DNA from 3 places in the Shewanella sp. MF05956 genome. Region 2 is predicted to be linked to each of the others. Evidence: predicted binding sites of a transcription regulator. Region 2 holds the regulator's gene; each other region holds the start of a gene.

Region 1 (4,213 bases), on a different contig from region 2:
TCAACCGGCACACCAATATAAGCCACAGGTTGGCTGTTACCGACTAAATTAAACACCGCACTGCCAAGGGCAATCACCTCACCAAGATTATGATAACGTTGGCTAATGACGCCATCAAATGGCGCGAGTAAGGTTGATTTCTCAAGCTTTAACTTAGCGGCGCTCAAGCTGGCTTCAATGCGCTTTTGATTGGCTTGAAGGCTAATCACCTGTTGCTGGGTTTCATCGAGTTGTTGCGCCGACACATAGTTTTGCGTTTTCAATTTTTCAGTACGCACCAGGGTGCTTTTGGCTAAATCAATATCGGCTTGAGTTTGTAATAGGCTTGCTTCTAGTTGTTGTTTTTCTGCAACTAATAAGTCGGTGTCTAATTGGGCTAACACCTGGCCTTTTGTGACCACATCACCACTGTCTACCACAATATTATTGAGTTTACCCGCTAACTCAAATCCTATGCCTGTGGTGTTTGCTGAGCGGATGGTACCGGTATAGGTTTGCATTTGTTGGTAACGATCATTAAGCACTAAGCTTTGCGCTAATACCGACTGATACTCAACGGTTTGCGAATGCTCTTTAACCTCAGAGCCACAACCACTTAATAGCATTATGCTCAACCCTAATGCACAGTAGCGAAGATGTTGGGTGAATGACCTGACAGCAAACATAATTATTCCCTTAAAGCGATATGTGGTTTGGCAATGACTCATCGTTAACAATATGGAATGGCAGAAGCCTGCACGACATACCGTAAGATGTAACTTAATTGTTAACTCGACTTGGTAGTCTAATTTTATAAAACTAGACTGTCCAGTCTATTTTTGGTTATGATGATTTAATTGTACAGATACAACCCTTCAATTTTTACGCTCGTTTAAGCCTATGGAAAACACATGACAAAAGAGACGTCAGCCACAAACAATGACGAACAAGTTAACTTGAGCCGCAGTGAACAAAAGCGCAATCAAGTGCTTGAGTCGGCAATGGAGTTGTTTTGCCACAAAGGTTTTCCGTTAACCAGTATGGACGAGGTTGCCAAACATGCGGGTGTATCAAAGCAGACGGTATACTCGCACTTTGGCTCTAAAGATGATTTGTTCGTTGCCGCAATAGACTCTAAGTGTGTAGTACATCAACTCACTGACGATGCCTTAATTGATGCAACCGATCCGCAGCGAGTGATATTGCTATTTGCCAAACAGTTTGGTGAATTGATAGTCAGTAAAGACACCATGACTGTATTTAAAACTTGCGTCGCACAAGCAGAGACTCACCCAGAAGTGTCCAAACTGTTTTACGATGCAGGGCCAAAACATATTTTGGGATTAATTCGCGAATATTTAACCAAGGTTAACCAACACGGTGAGTATTATTTCGCTAACCCTCACGACAGTGCGGTAAGGTTATGTTTAATGTTATTTGGTGAGCTAAAATTACGCTTAGAATTAGCATTAGAGACTGATCACTTGTTAGTAAGTAGACAACAATACTTACAAGATACCGCTGAGATGTTTTTGCGGGCTCACAAAGTTGCGATAAAATAATACCTAGGATTTGAACTGAAGCGCGACTAAATCAGTATTGGTTCAGATAGTTTACGCTACTCATCATTTTATTTTGAAAGGATGCACATCGTTATGACATCTTATAAAGCTGTTATCGCTAAGCCCAATACTCTGAGCTTATTGATTAAATCGTTATTGTTAATCCCAGGGTTATTACTCAGCCAACAGGCCTTAGCCGCGCCAGACCGTTCACCATTTTCATTAACGGTTGCGCGTACGTCCGCAGCTACTGCCGATGTTGGTGCTAATGAGCTTCAGCGTGACGCCTGGAAAACCAGTTTTTCAGCCTCAATGCCATTAAATCGTCAATGGTCACTGGGGGCGAATGTCGGTTACGACAACCTCGATTACGATTGGCGCATTAATCAGGCCACGCCATTACGCTCTAACGAGCAAGACTGGTCAACGGTTCATCAATACAGCGCAGGGTTATCAATCACATATCGTCTAGATAATCACTGGATGTTTTTAGTGGCACCGCAATTAAAATATGCTTATGCCGATACTGCCTCATCATCTAATGCCCAAAGCTATGGTGTTGTAGCATCCAGTATGTACCGTTTTGACTCAGGTAATATGTTGGGTTTTGGTGTGGCGTATTTAAATGATATTTCCGAAGTGCGCACCGTGCCGTATTTAGCCGTTCGCTGGCAAATCAACGACAAGTTAGTGCTAGCTAACCCGTTTCAAGCCGGTTTTAGTGGCCCAGCAGGCCTAGAACTGAGCTATCAGTATCGCCCAGATATTGATTTTGGTATCGGTAGTTCAAAACGGACAGAGCGCTTTTTGATAGCAGATGACGATCAAACCATTGAGATCGACGAATGGGTTGCTTTTGTCCGCGCAGGCTGGAAAGCCACCGACAATGTGAGTGTAAACGCCTATGCCGGTTACTACTTTGGCGGCGAAATGGAACTGAGCGAGCCTGATGTCACCGAAGACATAGAAGACCAGGCCGCATTTGGCTTGGTGTTTAAGTTAACGTTTTAAATTGATAGATAGATAGAACGTTTTAAAGCAAAAAATGCCGCTGATATCAGCGGCATTTTTGTCGGAACAATTAAATTAATATTCTATTAGTAAAATTTTCATTAACAATAAATTCGAAAATAAGTAAATTATCATAAATTTAAGAAATAAATATCAACTATCTTGAAAAGGTCTTTCATATAACAGCTATGCTGGCGCAAAATGTGCATAATTTTTAAATTGTTTAATAATTGGCATCTAGCTTTCATAACAATGAGTATAAAACGATGACAACAAAAAATTTATCGCCATATGAATTACAAAAGCAACAGCATTTTTGGAAAACTGGTGTTGCACAAGTCAATTTAGGAACAGAACAATTTGAATTACTTAGTAACCTAGCAATTGACTGTAAAAAAGGAGCAATCGCCTCCATAGGGTCATGCTTTGCTCAACATGTAGGTAAGTGGTTAATAAACAATAATTATCCTTTTATTCAAAGCAAATTAGATTCTACCCAAGTATCTAGTTTTGCTTTAGGAAACATCTATACACCACGGTGCTTTTTGCAGTGGCTAAAGTTAGATAATAATGAAAATCATCAACATGATATATATTACTGCCAGAAAACTGACACCTATCTTGATTTACTCAGGCCAAATGTCTATCCACAAGGTTTTACATCGAAAAGCGAGTTAGAGTATTCTCGTCTTGAAGCAAAGGAAGAGTTGATTAGTACCTTGTCTTCAACAAACACTCTTATTTTTACTTTAGGGTTAACCGAAGCTTGGAAAGATGGTAATAACATATACTACCCAAGTTGCCCTGGAATTATTGCGGGAAAATTTGATAAAGAAATTTATAAGCTGCATGAATTTAATTATAATGAAATATTGTCAGATTTGTTAAAAATCCATCAATGTTTGAAAGAACTCAATCCTAACCTTAATATTATACTTACCGTATCACCTGTGCCGCTAACGGCGACGGCTACAGATAAACACATCCTTGTCGCGAGTCAATATTCAAAAGCGGTGTTGCGGGCAGTTGCTGGTTACCTTTCTGATTCTTTTGAAGATATGAACTATTTCCCTTCATTTGAAATTATTTCAGTTAATTCAAATAATGACTTTAGATTCGAAGATAATAGAAGGACGGTTTCCGCAAGTGGTGTTGAATACGTAATGAAACATTTTCAAACCGCTTTAAATGTTAGTAATACATTGATTAAGCCACCAATTAGTAGTGCAATCAATGAAATTGCATGTGAAGAAGAACAGCTCGAAGCTTTCAGTTTATTATCTCAATCATCACAAAGCCAAGCTTTGACGCAAATAACACTCGTCGGTGATAGCCATATGGGGAAATTATCAACTGCACTTAAAGCTCTGAATACTCCTTTTTCTGGTGGGATGATCATGAACGGTTCTGGATTTGCTCAAAAGAAATTTGCGCTTTGTAAAACAGAATATTTTGTCCCTCTGGAAAATGCACCTTCTAGGCAGCTTTGGGCTTCCGCATTACTAAATATAAAATCTCATGAGAAGTTAGGTCATAATGAACAATCAATTATTATTAGTAATATTGGATTGCAAACGCATCAAAATGCTGCTCGATTTGCAGCTTGGTTACAAGCGCAAGATAGTAGAATTAATAATCCATTAGGATTACAAAATTTTGTA
Region 2 (4,213 bases):
GTAAAACTTGCCCCTTGGGAGTTTCACCGTGTTCCCACTACGTTGTTGCGTTAATTTATAAGGTGCCTACATTACCGCATTAACGCGCCTAGTATTGAAAACACGGTGAAGCTCTGAAACACGTATCTTCAAGTTGATTGGGTATACGCCTTTTAGCCTATCTAATTCATTCCATTGAACGATACCTAAATTGCGTGAAATGTCATTGACGTACGTGACACCCCATTACAGTTTTTCGAGATTGTTATTTTTATGGAAATCATCTAGGGATAAGCGGTAAATGAAAGCGTCACTCCAACTTAAAATGGGTCAGCATCTCACTATGACCCCTCAATTGCAGCAAGCCATCCGCTTGCTGCAATTATCTTCATTGGAGCTACAGCAAGAAATCCAACAGGCGCTGGACTCAAATCCATTGCTTGAAATAGAAGATGAATTTTCTCAAGCTAAAGATCCCTTAAAAGAAAGTCGCGATCAATCAGACACAGACTTCAGTGACAACAGTAATGTGAGTGTCGAAAAAGATACTTCAACCATCGACACCACAGAATCCATCAGTAAAGAAACCATGGACGACATGCCCATGGACACGACCTGGGATGAAGTCTATACCGCCTCACCGATGTCAGGGTCTGGTAGTGCCAGCATGCGCGACGATGATATGCCTTTTCAAGGGGAAACCACCGAAGGCTTATATGAACATTTAGAGTGGCAAAAAAACTTAACGCCATTTTCAGACACCGACCTTGCCATCGCAACAGCCATCATTGACGCAATAGATGAACGCGGCTATCTAACCCAAAGCACTGAAGAAATACTAGAAGCTATGGGCGATGAAAATGTTGAGCTTGATGAGGTTCAAGCGGTGTTAAAGCGAATTCAACATTTTGACCCCGTAGGTGTTGCTGCACGTGACCTTAGTGAATGTTTACTCATTCAACTGTCACAATATGCAGACTCAACCCCGCACATTGAAAATGCGCGAATGCTCATCAAAGATTATTTGGATTTAATCGCTGGGCGTGACTTTAGATTATTAATGCGTAAAACGCGTTTAAAAGAAGATGAGTTACGTGATGCCATTACCTTAATTCAATCTCTTAATCCGCGTCCTGGCTTATTGATTACTGCCGTCGATGACGAATACGTGATCCCTGATGTCACAGTATTTAAAAAGAATGGCCGTTGGGTTGTTGAACTCAATCCAGATAACATGCCTAAAATAGGTGTTAATCAGCAATATGCAGCAATGGCTCGCAGCAGTAAAAACCCATCTGATACTCAGTTTATACGAGGTCATTTGCAAGAAGCTAAATGGTTTATCAAAAGCATTGAAAGCCGTAACGATACCTTGTTAAAAGTAGCCAATTGCATTGTGCAATTCCAACAAGGGTTTTTCGAATATGGCGAAGAAGCCATGAAACCTATGGTATTAAATGACATTGCTGAAGCCGTAGAAATGCATGAATCGACCATTTCGCGCGTGACCACTCAAAAATACATGCACACCCCACGAGGGTTGTTTGAGTTAAAATACTTTTTCTCTAGCCATGTCAGCACTGATGATGGCGGAGAGTGTTCATCGACAGCAATCCGCGCATTTATTAAAAAGTTGGTTGCAGCAGAAAACCAGAAAAAGCCGCTTAGCGACAGCAAAATGGCTCAACTACTGGCCGAACAGGGCATAAACGTTGCTCGTCGTACGATTGCAAAATACCGTGAGGCAATGATGATACCGCCCTCAAACCAACGTAAGAGTTTATAAATCACTCAACAATGGAGAAGTGTAATGCAGATCAATTTATCAGGGCATCATGTTGAAATAACCGAATCTTTACGTGAATACGTTCAGGAAAAGTTTTCAAAGCTTGAACGACACTTCGATCAGATCAATAATGTTCACGTTGTACTCAACGTAGAAAAATTACAACAAAAAGCAGAAGCTAAAGTCAGCCTAAAGGGCGGAGAAATTTTTGCAATGTCAGAACATACAGACATGTATGCAGCAATAGACGCCCTGATAGATAAGCTCGATCGTCAGGTAATTAAACACAAAGAGAAGTATACAAAACACTAACGATGGAACTTTGTACCATCCTGCAGCCGGAATGCACCACCTGTGCCACACCGGGCAGTAAGAAAAAGGTACTGGAACTTATCAGCGATTTAGTCGCTGCCCAGTACCCGACCCTGTCTTCGCAAGAGGTGTTTGAAAGCCTTATCGCAAGAGAAAAAATGGGTAGCACAGGTATAGGTAATGGTATTGCAATACCTCATGGCCGATTAACGACAATCGATCACCCTATTGCGATCTTTGTAAAATGCGAAGAACCCATTTCGTTCGATGCCATCGATAAACAACCTGTCGATATCTTATTTGCATTATTAGTTCCTGCAGATCAGTGCCAACAACACTTAAGCACCTTATCCTCGATGGCCCAAAAACTCAGCGACAAACAAGTACTAAAACAGCTGCGTAAAATCCACGATTCAACAGAACTCTATCAGGTAATTACGGCATGAAACTTGTTATCGTATCAGGACGGTCAGGCTCAGGTAAATCAGTAGCATTAAGAGTACTAGAAGACCTAGGCTATTACTGTGTTGATAACCTGCCATTGCCGCTAATTGGCACCTTATTGGCTCAGTTAAAAGGCAGTAATGACCTAGTAGCGATTAGTGTTGATGTGCGCAATATTGCCGAACAAGGCAAAGTGCTTCAAGAACAACTTGAAATACTGCAACCTGATACCGAAATTACCAGTTTTTTCTTAAACTCTAGCGACAAAGTTTTACTTAAACGCTACAGCGAAACCCGCAGATTACACCCGCTATCTAAAAACCATATTTCATTACAAGAAGCGATTAAATTAGAAGGCCGCTTACTCGAACCTATCGCCAAAATGGTTGATCACTATGTCGATACATCGGCACTCAATATTTACGAGCTAAGCGATCAAGTAAGACAAATATTGCTTGGCAGTGTTGATAAAGAGTTAGTGATTAATTTTGAATCGTTTGGCTTTAAACACGGTATGCCGACCGAAGCAGACTTTATGTTCGACGTGCGCTTTTTACCTAACCCGCACTGGGAAATAGAATTAAGACCATTAACAGGTCTTGATGAGCCTGTGCAAGAGTTTCTTGGCCGTCAGCCTCTGGTGAATAAGTTTATTTGGCAAATCGAAAATCTATTCGAAACCTGGATGCCACATTTAGAGCGTAATAATCGCAGTTATTTAACCATCGCCATCGGCTGTACAGGCGGACAACATCGCTCAGTTTATATCACCGACCAACTCGCTAAGCGATTTAGACAAGGCAGTAAACACACAGTCAACGCCCGCCACAGAGAGCTAAATATCAGTGAAGATCAGCTTTAGTCCTATGTGGAGTGCTAGCCATGCTTGAGCGCCAAGTCACCATCTCAAATAAATTAGGTTTACATGCACGAGCAGCCACAAAACTAGCGATACTGGCTGCTGACTTTGATGCTGAAATCACCCTAATTCAAGCAGACAAACAAGCCAGTGCCGCTAGCGTCTTAGGATTGCTCATGTTGGAAAGTGGCATCGGAAAAATGATCACTGTCACAGCAACAGGTCCAGACGCAGCAGTGGCATTAGATGCGGTGTGTAATTTGATTAACGATAAATTCGATGAAGGCGGCTAACGCGTCGCACTGATTATCTAACAGCACTTAACAAACGTCAGTTGTACTCTCTCGTGGCATTTTTTGACAATGATATTCAAGCTTACAGCCCACTATTCATCAATTACCATTCATCGTATACGACTCACATTTCACGGTAAATTATTTACCGCTCAAATTGAATATAATGCCTTATATATCATTATGCCTTAATCAAAAACCACTGGACACATTCAGTGTGGTCACTTGTTAATGCTGATTGGTATTCCCCCTCTTCTGTCGTGCGCTGACTAAAGTACACTTATTCTTTAACGTTGAGAATGACGCTCTTAAGCAGTTTTTAAGCGCGTCTTCAATGAACATTAATGCACTATTATTTATCCTCATATAAATGACAAACGTAATGTCCTCATTTTGTCATTTACATAACCTTTTACTGCCATAAATTACCGCCATAATGCCTCTCAATAAACAGCCATCACCCTAAGGCTAGTTCACCAAATTAGTGCAATTGCACCAATTAAAACAAACGAGCCAATATTGCAAAACACAATAACGACT
Region 3 (4,213 bases), on a different contig from region 2:
ATGCAATACCATACATTGCGGCCTTTACCCAATTCGGTTGGTGCTAGCCCAAGCTTTTGTAATTTGGCGTCTAGGGCTTGTAAACGTGGACCGTCATTCCATAAAATACGGTGATGTTGCGGTAATTCACCAAAAAAACTCAACGCATGTTTATATTGTGCTTCATCAGCACGATCTAAGCCAATCACAATTTCTGACAAGTAAGGTACATCTTTAAGATTGGCCACAATGCCTTTCAAGGCGTCGCCTTCTAGCTCTGAAAATAATGACGGTAAAATAAGCCCTAGTGGACGCGTTTTTGCAAATTTTAATAAGTCTTGTTCGAGTTCTTCGTGAGTGCGGCGGGTTAAGTTGTGCATTGTGGTAACAATGCCATTTTGATAAAAATCGGCCATGTTAAACGCCTCCTAAAGACATTGATGTTGAGGGAGTTGCCAGTGTCGGGGTTAATAAGGTTGCGGTAATACATTCAGCCCAACCTTTGGGCCCGCATTCCTGGCTTTTTATGGTGTGTTTTTTACTTAATACAGGGAAGTCATGCGTTGGTGATTTGATTTGAATCGCGATATCCGCGGCCTCTAACATGGCACTGTCGTTACCACTGTCACCTAAGGCGATTGTGGTTACCTCGCTTTGGTATTGTTTGGCATATATTTGAGCAAGCCAGTTCATGGCTTTGCCCTTATCGCTTTCACCGCCTACGTGTAAAAAGCGCCCACCTTGGAGCATATGCGCACCTAAAGATGTCATGTGTTTAATAAATTCTTGTTTACGCGCTTCATCGCCTTGCCACAACACTGGCTCCGAATAGTGTCGAACCAATGCTAGACGCGCCTTATCGGGCGCTAAATCTGTGACTTCACATAGCTCTTCAACACTAAATGATGAAAAACCAACATACTCATCTTCAAATTCAACCGCTTGCTGCGCTAATAGCTCCAGCCAATGCTCTCGAGGTGGGCAAAACTCTTTAACCCAGTAATAACCTTGCTCAAGGGTGCCTTGAGGTTGCTCATTGAAATAACCAATGGGGATATAAATAACCGCGCCATTTTCAGATATAAACGGTGAATTAATACCAATGGTTTGTTGCAACTTTTCCATTTCGGCAAAGGTTTTACTGGTATTGGCAATAATAGGAATATGACGCTCATTGAGCGCTTCAATCACTTCAATGGCATTATTAAAACTGTAATCGAAGTGGTCGAGTAATGTTCCGTCAATATCAGTGAAAATGAGTGGTTTAGTTGTCATATCATGTCCCTTTATCATCATTGAGTGCTGAGTGAACAAAGCTATAAAAGCGTTAGCTAGCGATGCTAGGTGGCTAAAAAGGTAAGCTTAGAAGCTCATTCGTTTGCAGCTAGCGTCGATAGCCTTCAAAGCCATTACTAACCGGTTTAACATTCTTTAATCGCTGTCTATTCACTGTTTATTCACTATCGTTAATCTATTGTCGCTCGTCACTTTGCTTTGATTGTCTGTCATTACCTTTATAGTGAAGGATTCAGGATATGTGCCAAGCGTAAAATCATTGCACCTAAATGGTTCAATTAGATGTTAGCTACTGATATAAAAAGAATATTAAAAAGGTAAAAACCAATAAGGTAAAAGTGGTGATTGGGTGTAAAGACGGTTAATTGTGCAACAATGAATAGTTATCGCACTACTTTGGTGCAAATTAGTAAGTGAAAAAGTGTAAAAGCGGCAGGATGATAAAGTGCGATAAATGCTTATCACGATAACCGGTTACGGAACGCTTCGCTTAAAGAAACGAGACCTTAGGCTTCGCCCCTAAGTGCTACTAGGTTTGTAAGTAATAAGTGCTAGGTGATAGGGGTGTTTTCAAACCGCACGTCGTCCTCGAATACTTTTATCGTGATCTTGGTGTTTCTTCACCGCATGTCATCCTCGAATGCTTTTATCGGGGATCCAGGTGTTGCTCAAATGCATGTCATCCTCGAGTGCTTTTATCGGGGATCTAGGTGTTTCTGTTGACTTAGATTTTAGGTTTTAAGTCTTAGATTTTATGATTTAACACATAAAAGCTAACACCTGGATTCCGGCTTAAAAGCACTGCCGGAAAGACGGAGTAATGGGCGGTGTTTCGGGGATCAATCATTGTGTTGTTCCAGCGCACGTCATCCTCGAATGCTTAAATCGGGATCCAGGTGTTTCTGTTGACTTATCTTTAGGGTTTTAGATTTTAAGATTAAACACATAAGGACTAACACCTGGATTCCGGCTTAAAAGCATTGCCGGAAAGACGGAGTAGTGGGCGGTGTTTCGGGGGGCAATCATTGTGTTGCTCCAGCGCACGTCATCCTTGAGTGCTTAAATTGGGGATCAGGTGTTGCTTCACCGCATGTCATCCTCGAGTGCTTTTATCGGGGATCCTGGTGTTTCTTCACCGCGTGTCATCCTCGAGTGCTTTTATCGGGGATCCAGGTGTTTCTCAAATAGCCCGTCATCCTCGAATGCTTTTATCGGGGATCCAGGTGTTTCTGTTGACTTAGATTTTATGATTTAAGATTTTAAGATTTAATACGTAAGGACTAACACCTGGATTCCGGCTTAAAAGTATTGCCGGAACGACGGAGTAGTAGGCGGTGTAGGTGTTTTAAAATGATGTCGTCATAGTTATCACTGAAATACTCTACACGCCCGTCATCCCTGAGTGCTTGTATCAGGGATCCAGGTGTTGCTTCATCGCATGTCATCCTCGAGTGCTTTTATCGGGGATCCAGGTGTTGTTTCACCGCATGTCATCCTCGAGTGCTTTTATCGGGGATCCAGGTGTTGCTGTTGACTTAGGTTTTAAGATTTAACACATAAGAGCCAACACCTGGATTCCGGCTAAAAGCATTGCCGGAAAGACGGAGTAGTGGGCGGTGTTTCGGGGGGCAATCATTGTGTTGCTTCACCGCATGTCATCCTCGAGTGCTTTTATCGGGGATCCAGGTGTTTCTGTTGACTTAGATTTTAAGATTTTATGATTTTAAGATTTAACACGTAAGAGCTAACACCTGGATTCCGGCTCAACAGCATTGCCGGAACGACGGAGTTGTGGGCGGTGTAGGTGTTTTGACATGATGTCGTCATAGTTATCACTGAAATACTCTACACGCCCGTCATCCTCGAACGCTTTTATCGGGGATCCAGGTGTTTCTGTTGACTTATTTTTAGGGTTTTAGATTTTAATATTTAACACATAAAAGCTAACACCTGGATTCCGGCTCAACAGCATTGCCGGAAAGACGGAGTAGTGGGCGGTGTTTCGGGGATCAATCATTGTGTTGCTTCAGCACACGTCGTCCTCGAATGTTTTAATCGGGATCTTGGTGTTGATCTACCGCATGTCATCCTCGAATGCTTTTATCGGGGATCCAGGTGTTGCTTCACCGCCCTTCATCCTCGAGTGCTTAAATCGGGGATCCAGGTGTTGCTTCACCGCCCTTCATCCTCGAGTGCTTAAATCGGGGATCCAGGTGTTTCTTTTGACTTAGATTTTAGGTTTTAGGTTTTAAGTCTTAGGTTTTAAGATTAAACACGAAAAAGCTAACATCTGGATTCCGGCTCAAAAGCATTGCCGGAACGACGGAGTTGTGGGCGGTGTTTCGGGGGCCAATCATTGTGTTGTTTCAGCGCTCGTCATCCTCGAATGCTTTTATCGGGGATCCAGGTGTTTCTTTTGACTTAGATTTTAGGTTTTAAGATTTTATGATTTTAAGATTTAACACTTAAGAGCTAACACCTGGATTCCGGCTCAACAGCTTTGCCGGAACGACGGAGTCGTGGGCGGTGTTTGAACACTCCAACAGCCCTAGTAGCGATCTAGTGTTGAGATTAATACTGGTTTTCAAAGTAGCTTTCGATAATCAATACGGCTGAAACGGCGTCAATCTGGCCTTTTGTTAGCGCTTTAAAGCCGCCTAACTCAAATAATCTCGCTTTAGCATCTGCGGTTGTAAGGCGTTCATCTTGAGTGGCAATTTTCACCCCAAAGCGACCATTGATACGGTTAGCAAATTTCCGTGCTCGTTGAGTCATCTCTTGTTCTGTGCCATCCATGTTTAATGGTAGGCCTACCACGACCAGATCTGGTTGCCATTCTTTTAGTAGTTTTTCGATGTCGTCCCAATTCGGAATACCATCAACCGCTTTAATTGATAGTAACGGAGTTGCACTTGCCGTAATGGCTTGACCAATCGCG

Evidence for each region. The regulator sigma-54, encoded in region 2, starts transcription at its own class of promoters, with help from an activator protein. The targets are predictions, from matches to a motif close to GTTGGCACGNNNNTNGNNT.
Region 1: the regulator sigma-54 is predicted to act here: its motif matches at 2,743-2,761, upstream of AC19MX_RS02020 (GSCFA domain-containing protein).
Region 3: the regulator sigma-54 is predicted to act here: its motif matches at 1,506-1,524, upstream of AC19MX_RS14035 (HAD-IIB family hydrolase).

The regions. Positions count from the first base shown of each region.
Region 1 covers NZ_JCAYNV010000002.1:21,056-25,268, reverse strand. Annotated here, with positions in the region: gene AC19MX_RS02035 (efflux RND transporter periplasmic adaptor subunit) at 1-665, opposite strand, end outside; gene AC19MX_RS02030 (TetR/AcrR family transcriptional regulator) at 891-1,541, shown strand; gene AC19MX_RS02025 (autotransporter outer membrane beta-barrel domain-containing protein) at 1,635-2,552, shown strand; gene AC19MX_RS02020 (GSCFA domain-containing protein) at 2,819-4,213, shown strand, end outside.
Region 2 covers NZ_JCAYNV010000003.1:264,397-268,609, forward strand. Annotated here, with positions in the region: gene AC19MX_RS04875 (RNA polymerase factor sigma-54) at 281-1,765, shown strand; gene hpf (ribosome hibernation promoting factor) at 1,790-2,077, shown strand; gene ptsN (PTS IIA-like nitrogen regulatory protein PtsN) at 2,080-2,523, shown strand; gene rapZ (RNase adapter RapZ) at 2,520-3,383, shown strand; gene AC19MX_RS04895 (HPr family phosphocarrier protein) at 3,404-3,673, shown strand.
Region 3 covers NZ_JCAYNV010000012.1:22,643-26,855, reverse strand. Annotated here, with positions in the region: gene AC19MX_RS14040 (glycosyltransferase family protein) at 1-395, opposite strand, end outside; gene AC19MX_RS14035 (HAD-IIB family hydrolase) at 397-1,254, opposite strand; gene ruvX (Holliday junction resolvase RuvX) at 3,847-4,213, opposite strand, start outside.